Regions from separate parts of the Janthinobacterium sp. 35 genome, predicted to be linked through region 2. Evidence: predicted binding sites of a transcription regulator. Region 2 holds the regulator's gene; the other holds the start of a gene.
What was found. The regulator FliA, encoded in region 2, starts transcription of late flagellar genes. The targets are predictions, from matches to a motif close to CTAAAGTTTNNNNNNNNNNNGCCGNTA.

Region 1 (7,377 bases), 2.7 Mb from region 2:
CGAGGCAAGCAAGGCGCAAGCGATGCTGGCGCGCCATGCGCCGCAAGCGCCATGGCAGGGCGCGCTGCTGGCGGCGGCGCCACCGCCCGTGTCGCTGGATGCGCTGGTGGCCGGCCAGCAAGCATTTGCCACGGCCTTGCTCGATACTGCGGCAACGTTGCCATCGTTCGCGGGAGCGGCGGTGCCGCAGCGTTTCTCTTTGTATCGCGGCAATCTGAGCGCCGCCTGGCGCGGCACCCTGGGCCAAGCCTATCCCGTCGTGCTGGCGCTGGTGGGCGCGGATTTTTTTGGCGGCCTGGCCCGCGCGTATGGACGCCAGTATCCGTCAGATAGCGCCGATTTGAATCAGTTTGGCGCCCGTTTCGCCGATTTTCTGAGCAGTTTTCCGCCTGCAGCCGAGTTGCCCTATCTGCCCGACATGGCGCGCCTGGAATGGGCCGTGCACCTGGCCCATTACGCGGCCGATGCGCAAACGCTGGCGCCCGAGGCGCTGGCCGCCCTGCATCCCGATCAGCTCGAAGTGCGCCGTTTTAGTTTGCATCCCGCTTGCGCCTTGCTGGCATCGAACTGGCAAGTAGCGGCCCTTTGGCAGGCGCATCAGGAGGGTGAAGGGCAGGGGATGTTTCCGCACGAAATGCAGGTGGCCAGCTGCGCGCTGGTTTGCCGGCCGCGCTGGAAGGCGCAGGTGCTGGTCGTGGATGCGGCCGCGCACGCGGCCTTGCTGGTCTTGCAGCAGGGGCAGACGTTTGGCGCCGCGCTCGATGCGGCGTTCGAGCGGGACCCCGCATTCGATTTGGCCGCCCACCTGCGCCAATGGCTGGCGCATGCGGTGCTGGCGGCGTGACACTTTATTCGAAGGCCCGCAGCAGGCGCGCTTCGCCCGTCTGGTCGCGGTACAGCGTGTTCGCGGCCAGGGTGGCGTCCATCATGCGCGTGACTTGCTCTTCTTCAAAGCGGGCCAGCTCGGCGGTGGCCCCGACGAGGGCCAGTTCCAGCCTGGCGCGCGCGCTCTGGTACAGGCTGCTGGTGTATTTGTCTGTGTTACGCAGCAATTCTTCCGCGTTTTCTATTACCTGGCGCAAGTCGCCGATCAGGCGTTCCTGGCTGCGCGTACCTTGTTCGGGCTGGTCCATGGCGCTCCCCTTCCGCAATCGATATTTATCTGACAATAACGACGTGTCGCAGCTTGACTTGGGCAGCCGGGCTGGCAGGCATGCTGGCTGGACGCATGGGGCTGCTTTCGCGCCCCATGCCGGGATCAGACGGGAGCGACGACCGTGATACGGATATCGCCCACGCTGACGACCTGGCCGGCGCGGATCTTGGCGGTCTTGCGCAATTCCTTCTTGCCATCGACCTTCACCACGCCGCTATCGACCATGACCTTGCCTGCGCCACCGCTGTCGCACAAGCCGACCAGCTTGAGTAGCTGGTTCAGCTCGACGAAATCGGATGTTAAATCAAAGCTTACTTTTTGCATTGTATCCCTTATTGCAATGATGTGTTTTAAACACTTGATGACGGCATCAACTAAGGTCATAGTTTACATGAAGCCAGGGATAATGCAGGCTGAGCCTTAACTTTTGTTGGGCTGCGTCATCTCCAGTGGCACGATCCACGCACTGAATTGCTCTTCCGTCACATAGCCCAGGGCCAGCGCCGCTTGCTTCAGGGTCGTGCCTTCATGCTGGGCCTGCTTGGCGATTTGCGCCGCCTTGTCGTAGCCGATGTGGGGCGCCAGCGCCGTGACCAGCATCAGGGAGCGCTCCATCAGCTCGGCGATGCGTACACGGTTCGGCGCGATGCCGTGCGCGCAATGCGCGTCGAAACTGCGCATGCCGTCGCCCAGCAGGCGCGCGCTTTGCAGGAAGTTGTGCGCAATCAAGGGCTTGAAGACGTTCAGCTCGAAATTACCCGAGGCGCCACCCACCGTGATGGCGACGTCGTTGCCGAACACCTGGCAGCACAGCATGGTCAGTGCTTCGCACTGGGTGGGATTGACCTTGCCCGGCATGATGGAACTGCCCGGCTCGTTTTCGGGGATGGTGATTTCACCGAGGCCGGAACGGGGGCCGGACGCCATCCAGCGTACGTCGTTGGCGATTTTCATCAGCGCCGTGGCCAGGGTTTTCAGCGCGCCATGGGCGGCGACGAGCGCATCGTGGGCGGCCAAGGCAGCAAACTTGTTGCTGGCCGTCTCGAACGGCTGGCCCGTCAGGCGTGCCAGTTCTAGCGCGATGCGGCCGGCAAATTCCACGTGGGCATTCAAGCCCGTGCCCACGGCCGTGCCGCCGGCGGCCAGTTGCAGCAGCGGCGGCAACGCTGCCGTGATGATGTGCTCGGCAAAGTCCAGCTGCGCCACATAGCCGGAAAATTCCTGGCCCAGGGTCAAGGGCGTGGCATCCTGCAAATGCGTGCGGCCGATCTTGACGATGTCGGCAAACTCGGTGGCCTTCGCGTCGAGCGTGGCGCGCAGTTGGCGCAGCGGCGGCAAGACCGTGTTGGCGACGCTCAGGGCGGCCGCCACATGGATGGCAGTGGGAAAGATGTCGTTCGAGGACTGGCCCAGGTTGACGTCGTCGTTCGGGTGCAGCAGGCGCGCGTCCCCCCGCAAGCCGCCGATCAGTTCGGAACCGCGGTTGGCCAGCACTTCATTCATGTTCATATTGCTTTGGGTGCCAGAGCCCGTTTGCCAGACGGCCAGCGGGAATTCCGCGTCATGCTTGCCGGCCAGCACTTCGTCGGCCGCCTGCGTGATGGCGATGGCCTTCTTGCCATCCAATAGGCCCAGGTCCAGGTTGACGTGGGCGGCCGCGCGCTTGACGGTGGCCAGGGCGGCGATCAGTTCAGGCGGCATCTTTTCCGTGGAGATATGGAAGTGCTCAAGCGAGCGCTGCGTTTGCGCTCCCCAAAGCCGGTCGGCGGGTACGTCGATCGGGCCGAAACTGTCGCGTTCGATTCTGCTACTCATGGCATCCCTTTCATCGATGGAGGTGGATCGAGTGTACTCCAGACGTCAAAAAGACACAGGATGATGCTGTATTGCATCATTTTTACCTTGGCCCATCTATATTTTTGCGATTTCCTGCCGTTAAAGACAGACGAGTTCCCCTTATCTATCTTGTTATCAAAGCGATCAGTCCATGCAAAGCAGCATTGTCCCCCGTTGGTCCCTGATCGCGTGCGCCGCCGCCAGCCTGGTCTTGCCGCCCGTGATGGCGGCCGAACTGGGCGAGATGGCGGTGCTGTCGCATGTGGGGCAGCCCTTGCTGGCCGAGATCGAACTGACGGCCCTGACTCCAGAAGAGGCCGGCGGCGTGGCCGTGCGCCTGGCCTCGCCCGATGTGTACCGGGGCGGCGGCATCGGCATGGACCCGGCCTTGCAAACCTTGACGATCAGCCCGCTGGAACGCGGTGGGCGGCAGTATGTGCGCGTGGCTACCCGGCAAGCGATTCAGGCGGGCCATGTACATTTGTATTTGTTATTGGGTAATGGTAGTGGCGCCGTCGTGCGTCTCGGTACGCTGTGGCTGACGCCGGCACCGCCCGTCGCCGCTGCCAGTGCGCCGGTCAGGCCCGCCATTCCGGCGCCCTTGCCTGTGCCGCTGCCGCGCGTTGCGCCCGGCGCGCCGCCGCCCGATGCCGCCGCGCTGGCAGCGCGCGCGCGGGCCGAGGGACTGGTGCGTCCGGCGCGCGTGTTCGTGCCGCCGCCTGCCGTGCCTGCGCCGACTGCTCCCGCGCTGCGTCCGCCGCCGCCGCTGCGCCGCGCCAGGGCGCCCGTCGCCGCTTGCGCGCCCCAGGTGGATGCTGGGCAGGCGCAAGCGTGCGTGGCGCTGGATGAGAAAAATGCGGCCCTGAATGACAAGCTCGGTGAATTGGAAGGCAAGATCGGCGCCTTGCAAAAGGCGCTGGCTCAGCCCGTCACCGCCGCCGCTGCGCCGGCCGCCGTGCCGGCCGAGGCGCAGGCGCCGCATGCCAAGCCCAAGCCTCTGCACGCGGCGCCAGCCGCTGACAAGGAAAAGAAAACGGGCGGCAACGGCTTGCTGTGGCTCGGTATCGGCACCCTGGCCTTCCTGCTGTTGACGGCGCTTATCGTGTATGTCGTGCGCAAGCGCAGGCAAGCGGCGGGGCCGGGCGCGCCGTCGAAGTACTGGGTCCTGCTGCGCAAGCCGTTCGGCCGCAAGAAAGAGGTGCCGGTACTGACGGAGGCGGCGGAGGGGGACGTGGCCGAAGCGGAAGCGGAGCCGTTTTCGCGTTAGTGCTGCTGCAAGGCCGCGCTAAAAATTTGATATAAAAAAAGATATTCAAAAAAGACAGAAAGTGCCTGTGTATGGTGTTGCCTATTTTTCAAAGATGGTGATATGATTAACTCAGTGGACTTGCTCTACGACAAAACAGCCCCAGCCTGTCGCAGTCACCAACGATAGTGTGGCGCGGCAAACAGGTGTAGCGTTGCATAAACGCCTGGGACTGGAAGCGGTTTGCGATGCCGACGATGTGCTCGCGAACGCCGGATGCAACCGGCAGCGAGGCGACGCCAGGAGATACCTGGGGTTCGCCTTCCAAATTTCCCCTCCTTGCTTTTTGAGTGCCGCAGATGGCGCGCTCCTTGGCACGGCGGCAGACGTAAAAAAAGCACCCTCGGGTGCTTTTATCGTTTCTGGCATGGCAAGCTTGCATATTGAATTACATGCGAGCGTGCGATCCTGGCATGGAATTCGACAGCTGCGTCATCCACGGTTCCGTGATGGCGCGGATTTCGCGGTCATTCGCCAGGATTTGCTTGAGCAAGTCGATCTTGCGCAGGCGCGAGGCGCCGGCCTGGGCAGGCATGCTGCCCGTCAAGGTCGCGCTGGCGGCGCTGGCGCACTGGTTTTCCAGGGTATCGAGGCCATCCCAGTCGCTCGAACGTGCGGCCACGACCATTTTGTTGGTCATTCCTGCAATATTTTCATACATCGAGAGAACGTCGTTGGAGGTCATGAGCACACCCGTAACTAGTGAATGGATTACCGCTTGTCCAGATTAGCGGCAGGTTCAGCGGGAACTTTAGGGTGTTTTTGAAAAAAAAGTAAAAATAATGTGCATGGTTTTGGCTGGCCGCCGGAATCGCCCGCCAAACCCGCATGGATGCTGGGGGGATGATTCCGGCCGCGATCGGTTTATTTGACGAGTTCTTCCAGTCCCGCGCTCAGTTCGGCAGGCGGCGGCATCCTGTCCACCAGCACGGACGGCGGCAAACCGAGCGCTTCAGCCACTTCATTCGGGTAGCAGGCGATGATTTCTTCCGTGCTCAACGCATTTTCCTCAACGCGCGCGCGCCAGGAGGCCAGGTGCACGATGGCGGCCAGGCGGTTCAAGGGCGCCTTGGCCAACGGATCGGGAAAGGCGGCGATGGCATCGGCAAAGGTGGCAGGGAACTTCCAGCGGCGCGTCAGTTCGGCGCCCACTTGCGCATAGTCATAGCCCAGCGACACGCGTTCCGCATCGAGCCGGCGCGCATCGAGCGGCGGCGCGATCTTGTCGAGCTGCATGGCTTGCTCGGGCATGGCGGCATGGATCACCAGTTGTCCGATCGCATGCATCATGCCGACGGTGAACGCCAGGTCCTGGTTGTCGCCCGTCTGTCTGGCGATCCAGCGGGCCGACACGGCGCTGTGCAGGCTGTAGCGCCAGAACTGCGGCAGATTCAGGCCGGGCACGGTCTTGTAGCCGCTGACCAGGCCCGAGCTGATGACGAGGGTGCGCACGGTCACAAAACCGAGCATCAGCACGGCGTCTTCCACCGTGCCGACGCTGCGCGAGACGTGGTAATAGGCCGAGTTGGCCAGCCGCAGCAGCTTGGCGCTCAGCACCGGGTCCGCTCCCAGCTGGCGCGCGATGTCTTCGGTGGCAATGGCGGGGTTGTCGAAACTGCGCACCAGTTCATTGACGATCTTCGGGGCGACAGGCAGGGCGTGGGGTTGCTGGAACAGCGCTTCCAGTTGCATGGCAATCTCCTTTGGCGTACACGCGGCACGGGGTCGTTCAACTATAAGCTGATTTTTTGTCCGCATGCAAGAAAGTTTGGAGGCGGTTTTCTGACCCCCAAAAGGCAGGATTTCAGGCTATGATTTTGCTTGTTTTCAGTGAAAGGATCGCCATGCACGGTTTGCGTTTCCCCTGGTCCCGCACGCCAGTCCAGGCTGCCATCGTCCTCGCCCTGGCCGGCGCCTCGCTGGCCGGTTTGCCGGCCCAGGCCCGCCGGCGCCACTGCCGCTGTCCCCGTCAAAGTCTTGCCTGGTGACGACTTCTATGACTACGTGAATGGCGACTGGCTGCGCGGCACGCAGATTCCCGCCGACCGCAGCAGCTGGGGCTCGTTCGCCATCCTCGCCAACGCGACCAACGAGCGCATCATCGGCCTCGTCGACGGCCTGGCGGCTGCGCCGCAGGCGGAGGCATCCGCGCGCCAGGTTAGCGATTTTTACCGTTCCTGGATGGATGAAGCGGCTATCGAAGCGAAAGGCTGGGCGCCGATCAAGCCACTATTGAGCAAGATCAATGGCATACGCGACCAGGCGGGCCTGGCCCGCGCGCTGGGCGAGAGCTTGCGCACGGGCTACCAGGCGCATATCGCCGCCACGCTCCGGCAGGCCGGCTACAGCGATGCGGCGGGCCGCGCCGCGCGCGTGTTTGCGCTGGAGCAGGGAGATTGCCGCCAGTCACGCCAGCCGCGAAGATTCGGCTGATGTGGTCAAGGGCAATAACGCGTGGCGCGCGGCGACGCTCGGCTGCGCCGCCACCGTGCGCAACCTCGACGCCTGGTATCGGGCTTTCGACGTCCAGCCGGGGCAGCAGCTGTACCTGGCGCCGCAACAGCGTGTGCGCGCCTGGTAGACATGAGCGCTGCCGGACGGGGAGCCGGCCGGCAGCGTAAAATGCGCCCATCGATGACAGGAGCGCCATGAAGCCGACCCCGCAGCAAGATCAGCAAGACCCCATCCACGCCATCACGGGGCGCACCCTGGCCCATTACGATGCCAGCGCCGAGCAGTTTTTCGAAGGCACGCGCGACCACGATGTCAGCCAGAACATCGCCGCGCTGCTGGCCGCCATCGACAGGCCGGCGCCGTTGGCGATCCTCGACCTCGGTTGCGGCCCCGGCCGCGACCTGAAGGCGTTCACGGCCATGGGCCACCACGCCACGGGCGTCGATGGCTGTCCCCGCTTCGTCGAGATGGCGCGCGCCTACAGCGGCTGCACCGTATGGCAGCAGGATTTCGTCGACCTCGATTTACCTGCAGGGCACTTCGACGGCGTGTTCGCGAATGCCGTGCTGTTCCATGTGCCCAGCGCCGCCTTGCCCGGCGTGCTGCGCGCCCTGTACTCCTGCCT
Region 2 (7,377 bases):
ATTCGAGGCGAGCAATTCCTGGCGCGTCGAGCGCAGGCTCAGCGCCGTCTCGTTGAAGCGCATGTAATCGTCGAGTTTCCCTATCATGTCAGGCTCCGGAAAGATCTGCCACTGGCGCCCGAGATGGCGGAAGGATGGCGGTATAGTGATGACAGGAAACATAGTACGGTGCCCACCGGCAAGACCATCGCCGGATCAGACCGTACTTTTACCCCTTAATCGGCGCTTCGATCAGGGCTGCGCGCACTATCATGGCAATATTCCAGAGGCCTATCACCATGAAAACACCGCTTGCACTCCTTCTCGCTCTTGCCGCCCTGCCACTGCTGGCGCAGGCGCAAAACGCCGGCCGGCAGACCCCGGAAGCGCTGCGCAACAGCGTGGAACAATTCCTGCAGGTACAAAGCAACGGCTTGCCAGGCAAGGTGACGATCAGCGTCGGCGCCGTCGATCCGCGCCTGAACCTGACCGCCTGCCCCGCGCCGCAAGCGTTCATGGCGCCAGGCGCGCGCGCCTGGGGCAAGACCACCGTGGGCGTGCGCTGCACGGCACCTTCCAACTGGACCATCTATTTGCAAGCCAACGTGGCCGTCGTGGGCGACTACGTGGCCAGCGCCGTGCCGCTGGCACAAGGGCAAGCCATCGACGCCAGCCAGCTGGTGACGATGCAGGGTGACCTGGCGGCATTGCCCGCAGGCATCGCCACCGACATGGCCCAGGTAGTGGGCGCCAGCACGAATATTTCATTGCCACCAGGCACGCCGATGCGCCTCGACACCCTGCGCCGCAAGCCGGTGGTCATGCAAGGCCAGCTGGTGCGCGTCGTTTCCAGTGGCAACGGCTTCCAGGTGGCATCAGAAGGACGCGCCATCGGCAGCGCCGGCGATGGCCAGACGGTGCAGGTACGCACGCAGAGCGGCCAGCAGATCAGCGGCGTGGCGCGCGCGGGTGGCATGGTGGAGGTCGCCTTTTAACGCGAATAGATAGCGATATTGTAGTCTGGCGCACTAAAGTTCCTGGATAAGATGCCGATAAGATGTCATATCCCGGAGTTTTTTGACTTCGACCAGACGAGGATCACGCTGTGAAAATTACCGATAACACCATTAAAAGCAATCCCGGCCTGCCGGTGGCGCCCGCGAATACCTCCGGCGCCCGGAATGCCGAGAAAGCCCAGGCAACACCGACGACGTCGGACAATGTACGCCTGTCGCCACAAGGACAGGCATTAGCGGCCAGTGCAACTGCCGGCAGCGGCGCCGTGTTCGACACGAAAAAAGTCGAACGCATCAAACTGGCGATCGCCGACGGCCAGTTCCAGGTCAACTCTGAAAAAGTGGCGGACGGTCTCCTCGACACAGTCAAGGACTTGCTGCACTCACGAAATAGATAGGTTCCCTCATGCAATCAGTGACTCCGTTTTCCAGCCTGCGCGACGAGCAACAGCTCATGACCACATTGCTGGCATTGATGAAAGAAGAACAGCGGCATCTGGTTGCGGCTGACATCGATGCAATCACGGAGCTCACGGTGCGCAAGACGGCACTCGTCGGACAATTGAGCCAGTTGGCGGCGCAACGCCACCAGGCGCTGGCGGCAGCCGGTTTCACGGCCGCCGAAGCGGGCATGGAAGACTGGCTGGCCGGCGCCAGCGAAGCCGAAGCGGCGCCCCTGTGGAACGCCCTGCTCGACACCACGCGCGAAGCGAAAGAACAGAACCGGCTCAACAGCATGCTGGTCAACAAGCACATGCTGCACACGCAAGGCGCCCTGAACGCCATGCGCCCCACGGCCCAGAGCGGCAATTTCTACGGCCCCAGCGGCCAACCGATGACCAACACGGCCAGCCGGCGCGTCGTCATCGGTTAATTCTCCCTCGTTACCAGCACCCCGGCAAGGCGCAGCCGCCTTGCCAGCTCAACCGTGCACGGGACGCCCCGTGTGCTGGCGAAATTTCGCCGCGATGGCTTGCCCCTTCGCTGCGGCGGCGGCCTGCTGCGCCGGGGTCAGCTCATCCCGCAGCCAGTGCCAGTATTCATCCTGATACGGATTGGTGACGCCGGGCGCGAGGATGTCGTCGTAGACGAGGCGCAGGGCCAGCAGGTAGCCATACGCTTGCGGCGCATCTTTCTGCACCACCTCGCCATCGCGCAGGTAGGCCATCATCAGGGTAGCCACGCTGGAGAGCTCGGCTTCATCCGCCTGCGCCGTCAGCTGGGCGATGGCTTGCCGCTTCCATGCCTGCACCAGCGGATCGTCGGGACGGTTGCGCAGCGCGCTGCGGTCGCCGAACGGCCCTTCCGACAGGAACAGGGTGGCCGCGCCCGGCACGCCCGCCTTGGCGGCAGCGGCCAGGTAGCCGAGGCGGTCCTCGCGCTGGCGCTGCGTCAGGCCCGCGCACAGCTGCTGCTGGGCGGCTTTTTCTGCCGCCGTCATCTCGCGTCCCAGCTCGAATTCCAGCCCCGGCAAGCGGCTCTCGCGCTGGAAGACGATGCAGTCGTCGAGCAGGTTGTAGGCCGCATACGCATCTTCCGCCCTGCCGCTGGCGGCCAGGCGTTCGAGCCGCTGCGCCAGGGAAACGACAACGGGCGCTTCAGCCGCAGGGACGGAAGCATCGATATGCAAATACGATTCCAGGCTGCGCCCCGCTGGTGCACTGGCGGCAGCGATCGCCACAGATTGCGGCGCGCCGCCGTCGGGTGCGGACCAGTACGCCAGCGCCAGTGCTGCCGCAATGGCAGCGGCGATGGCGATACTGGTGAATTTGACGTTCATGGTGAGGATGCGCGTGGATGGGAAGCGCACGTTACCACAGGCGCACGGCAGCGGGCCGCACGCCTCGGCACGCTCAACCGCCGGCTTTTTTCGCCTGGTGCCCCAGCTTGGCCAGCGCGGCCACGATGGTGTCCACGTGGTCGCCCTGCACCTCGATCACGCCATCCTTGACGGTACCGCCCGAGCCGCACTGCGTGCGCAGCTGCTTGCCCAGCAGGGCCAGCGCGATGGCGTCCAGCGCCAGGCCTTTTACCACGCTGACGCTCTTGCCGCCGCGACCCTTGGTCTGGCGCGACACGCGTACCACGCCATCGCCAGCCGGCGCCGCCTTGGCTTGTGCCTTGCACGCGCATTGCGCCAGCGGCTGGCGGCAGGCGGGACACATGCGGCCCGTTTCGGTGGAATACACGAGACCGCCCAGGGAACTGCTTTTCATGATGGAGAGATAAAAAGGGAGAAGGTGCGATTGTACCAAGCGCCGGGGTTCAGTTGGCGGGAGCCGGAGCAGGTGCGACGGGCGGCGTCGGCACTTCCGTCACCGTCTCGGGGATGCCCGACAAAATCGTCACGGCGACCCTGCGGTTGCGCGCGCGCCCTTCCGGCGTTTCGTTCGGCGCCACGGGGATGTTGTCGGCGTGGCCCACGGCCGTCAGGCGCGACGCTTGCACGCCGCTGGCGATGAACAGGCGCACCACGGCGCTGGCGCGCGCGGCCGATAATTCCCAGTTCGAGGCAAAGGTCGAATTGCTGATCGGCTGCACGTCCGTATGCCCTTCCACCTGCACCGCGTGGGGGTCGTCCTTGAGCAGCACGGCCACGGCGCGCAGCGCCTGGTCCGACTCCATCGTCAGCCCTGCGGCGCCCGGGTCGAACAGCACGCTGGCATTGATTTCCACGCTCACGCCGCGGCTCGTCTGCGTCACCCGCACCTTGCCTTCCTTGACCAGCGGCGCCAGGGTGGACGTCAGGTCCTGCGCCAGGCGCGTCATGTGTTCGCGCTCGCGGCGGATGGCTTCCGTGCGGCGTTTCAGGGCGGGGTTCGGCAGCGCAATGGCTTGCGGCGCTTCCATGATGATGGGCGGCGCGCCCTTTTCCAGGCTGAAGGCCTGGCCGATGGCATTCTGGAAGACGCGGTATTTGCCTTCGTTGACTTGCGAAATCGCATACATGACGACGAAAAAGGCGAACAGCAAGGTGATGAAGTCGGCGTACGAGATCAGCCAGCGGTCCTGGTTATCCGGTTCCTCGTCATACTTCCTGCGCGCGCGCCGCATCATGCTCAGTGCTCGTGCAGCAGGCTGGCCACGCGCTCTTCGATGATGCGCGTGTGGTCGCCCGTGGCGATGTCGTACAGCACGGCGGCCGTGATTTCATACTGCAGCACGCGGCGCGAGACGATGGCCTTGAGCTTGTTCGCCACCGGCAGGAACAGCAGATTGGCCAGGCCGACGCCATAAATGGTCGAGACAAACGCCACGGCAATGCCGCTACCCAATTTGCTCGGGTCGGTGAGGTTTTCCATCACGTGGATCAGGCCCAGCACGGCGCCCAGGATGCCGATGGTGGGCGAATAGCCGGCCGCCGATTCCCACACCTTGACGGCCTGGCGTTCGGCCATTTCATAGGCGGAGATTTCCACGTCGAGCAGCTGGCGCAGCTTGTCGGGCGCGATGCCATCGACGATCATGCGCAAGCCCTTGGCATTGAAGCGGTCGGCCGTGTTTTCCATCAGGCGTTCGAGCGCCAGCGGGCCGTCGCGGCGCGCCGTCAAGCTCCATTGCCCGATGTCGCGCGCCAGCGCGGCACGCGTGTCGGCTGGCGGCAGGAAGACCCAGCGCAGCATTTCCAGGCCGCGCACGAAAGTGCGCAGCCGCGTTTGCAGCAGCACGGCGCCGAAGGTACCAATGACCACGATGGCAAAGGCGGCCGGCTGCAGCAGGGAGGCCATCTTACCGCCTTCCAGTGCCTGGCCGACCAAGAGGCCGGCCAGCGCCAGCGCCAGCCCGATTACGCTGGACCAGTCCACGCCAGCTCCCTCAAGGTTGCGCGCAGGCGCGCGACGGCCTGGGTATGCAGCTGCGAGACGCGCGATTCGGATACACCCATCACCGCGCCGATCTCCTTCAGGTTCAGCTCTTCTTCGTAGTACAGGCCCATGAGCATTTTCTCGCGTGGCGGCAGCGCGTCGATGGCATCGATCACGGATTGCCGGAAATCGGTATCGAGCAGGGACCGCAAGGGGTCGCTGTCCTCGTCCACGCAATGGCGGTCGAGAAAGCTGTCATTGCCGTCCGGGTCATGAAAGTCTTCGTAGTACAGCAACTGGTGGCCGCCGCCGTCGCCCAGCATTTCCTGGTAATCGACGAGCGACATTTTCAGCAATTTCGCCACTTCCGACTCCGTCGGCGGGTGTCCGAGGCGCTGCTGCAAGATGCTCATCGCCTCTTCGATCTTGCGCATGTTCTGGCGCATGCTGCGCGGCAGCCAGTCGCTGGTGCGCAATTCGTCGAGCATGGCGCCGCGGATACGCAGCACGGCATACGTCTCGAACTGCGCGCCATGCGTCTCTTCATAGCGGCTGATGGCGTCGAGCAGGCCGATCATGCCCGCCTGGATCAGGTCATCGACCTCGACCGAAGGCGGCAATTTCGCCTTCATATGGTGCGCCAGACGCTTCACCAGCGGAATGTGCTCCGTCAGCAAATAGTCCTTGTTCGATTTCCCTTTGACCGTGTACATAGGCTGCTTATTGTTTTAACTGCTATCGTGTGCTGATGATGGATTCAGACGCTGAACTGGTGCGGGCTCCCCGTCTGGTACAAGGTGCCACCGAGCACCGGCGCCGCCGAACGGGCCAGCCGCTCGGCCAGTCCGCGAAACGCCACCGAGGCTCCCGCCAGCGGAAAGGCATCGACCACGCTGCGGCCCAGACGCGCCGCGCGGTGCAGATACTCATCGGCAGGCACCGATCCCATCGAGGTCAGTTTCACGGCCAGGTAGCGGCTCGCCGCCTGCGCCATATTATCGTATACCACTTTTGCCTCGGATTCGGAAGCGCCGGTGACGAGAATGCCGAACGGACGGCGTCCCAGCTCCTGGCTCAGGCGCTTGATCAGGCAGTACGCCGCCTTGATCGAGGTGGCGCTGGTCGACACTTGCACCACGATATCGGACGAGGCCATCAGCGGCACGGGGAAGCAATCGCCCGCGTCGGCGACGACGCCGTCGACCAACACGATGCCGCTCTGGCGCGCCAGCACCTCGAAGGTCTTGCCCAGGCGGCGCAGTTCTTCCGCACCCGCATAGTCCATGCTGTCCATCAGGTGGTTGCGCGCGCCCAGGCTGGCCACGCCGAAGCCTTGCGGCACCTGGTGGATGACCTGGTTCAGGGCGCACTGCTGGCGCGCCACGTCGCGCAGGCTGGCGCCGTGCGCCAGTCCCAGGCGCGCGGCGACGCCGTCGCTGCCGCCGCTGGCGTCGAGCAGCAGCACGTCATTGCCGCCGTAGACCAGCGAAGCGCCCAGGTTGACCAGCATGGCGCCCTTGTCGTCCTGCGGCGTGGCCGATAAAAATGTCATCACGCGCGGCTGCGGACCAGCCAGCATGCGGCGCAAGCCTTCGGCCTGGTCGAAATCGAAATTAGCCAAGGCGCACCCCGCGCGCTTCATTGTTGCGGGCGGCCGCTTGCGCCATCAGGAGCGGCAGTTCGGCATCGGAAAACTGCGTCGCCGCCGCATCGCGCTTGAGCTTGAAGGCGCGGTCGATCAGGTAGCCGCGGTCGGCCAGGTACAGGTCTTCCGGCACGCGCTGGCCATTCGACACATAAAACAGATTGAGTTTCTGGCGGATCACCACGTCGAGCACATTGCCGATCGAGGCCGCTTCATCGAGCTTGGTCATGATGCAGCCGGCCAGGCCGCTGCCCTGGTAGGCGCGCACCACTTCGTTCAAGGTTTCCTGCGTCGCCGTGGAGTTCAGGCACAGCAAACGTTTCACGTCGGCGCCCGCGCCCGACAGCATGGCCACCTGCTCCGTCACCATCTGGTCGCGCTGGCTCACGCCCACCGTATCGATCAGCACCGTGTGCTTGTTCTTCAATTCTTTCAGGGCGATGCGCAAGTCCGCTTCATCCTTCACCGAATGCACCATCACGCCGAGGATCTTGCCGTAGATGCGCAACTGTTCGTGCGCGCCGATACGATAGGCGTCCGTGGTAATCAGGGCCAGCTTTTCCGGGCCGTGGCGCATCACGCAGCGGGCCGCCAGCTTGGCCGTGCTGGTGGTCTTGCCGACACCGGTCGGGCCGACCAGCGCAAACACGCCGCCCTGCTCCAGCATGGCGTCTTCATTGGCGACGGTATTCAGGTTACGGCTGAGGACGGTCTTGATCCAGCGCATGCTTTGCGCGCCATCGAGGCCGGCGGGCAGCTTATCGATCAGGTAGCGCGCCAGGCTGGCCGAGAAACCGGCGGCCAGCATTTCGCGCAGCACCACGGCTTTTTGCGGCTCGCGCTGCTGCGTCGAGCCCCACGAGATTTCCGCCAGCTGGGTTTCCATCATGCCGCGCATGGCGCGGATTTCATTCATCATGCCGCTCATCTC

Region 1: the regulator FliA is predicted to act here: its motif matches at 5,027-5,053, upstream of CLU93_RS05695 (flagellar protein FliT).

What each region holds. Positions count from the first base shown of each region.
Region 1 is NZ_PEFN01000001.1:1,257,418-1,264,794, reverse strand. Features, by position in the region: gene bufB (MNIO family bufferin maturase) at 1-844, shown strand, start outside; gene CLU93_RS05715 (hypothetical protein) at 849-1,133, opposite strand; gene CLU93_RS05710 (RNA-binding S4 domain-containing protein) at 1,259-1,480, opposite strand; gene fumC (class II fumarate hydratase) at 1,577-2,971, opposite strand; gene CLU93_RS05700 (type IV pilus assembly protein FimV) at 3,144-4,259, shown strand; gene CLU93_RS05695 (flagellar protein FliT) at 4,687-4,938, opposite strand; gene CLU93_RS05690 (HDOD domain-containing protein) at 5,163-5,990, opposite strand; gene CLU93_RS28530 (hypothetical protein) at 6,143-6,286, shown strand; gene CLU93_RS05685 (M13 family metallopeptidase N-terminal domain-containing protein) at 6,276-6,731, shown strand; gene CLU93_RS28525 (hypothetical protein) at 6,676-6,879, shown strand; gene CLU93_RS05680 (class I SAM-dependent methyltransferase) at 6,947-7,377, shown strand, end outside.
Region 2 is NZ_PEFN01000001.1:3,931,679-3,939,055, reverse strand. Features, by position in the region: gene flgB (flagellar basal body rod protein FlgB) at 1-87, opposite strand, end outside; gene flgA (flagellar basal body P-ring formation chaperone FlgA) at 279-974, shown strand; gene flgM (flagellar biosynthesis anti-sigma factor FlgM) at 1,085-1,393, shown strand; gene CLU93_RS17515 (flagella synthesis protein FlgN) at 1,402-1,869, shown strand; gene CLU93_RS17510 (hypothetical protein) at 1,918-2,775, opposite strand; gene CLU93_RS17505 (translation initiation factor Sui1) at 2,849-3,211, opposite strand; gene motD (flagellar motor protein MotD) at 3,261-4,049, opposite strand; gene CLU93_RS17495 (flagellar motor protein) at 4,055-4,801, opposite strand; gene CLU93_RS17490 (RNA polymerase sigma factor FliA) at 4,783-5,514, opposite strand; gene CLU93_RS17485 (MinD/ParA family ATP-binding protein) at 5,559-6,422, opposite strand; gene flhF (flagellar biosynthesis protein FlhF) at 6,415-7,377, opposite strand, start outside.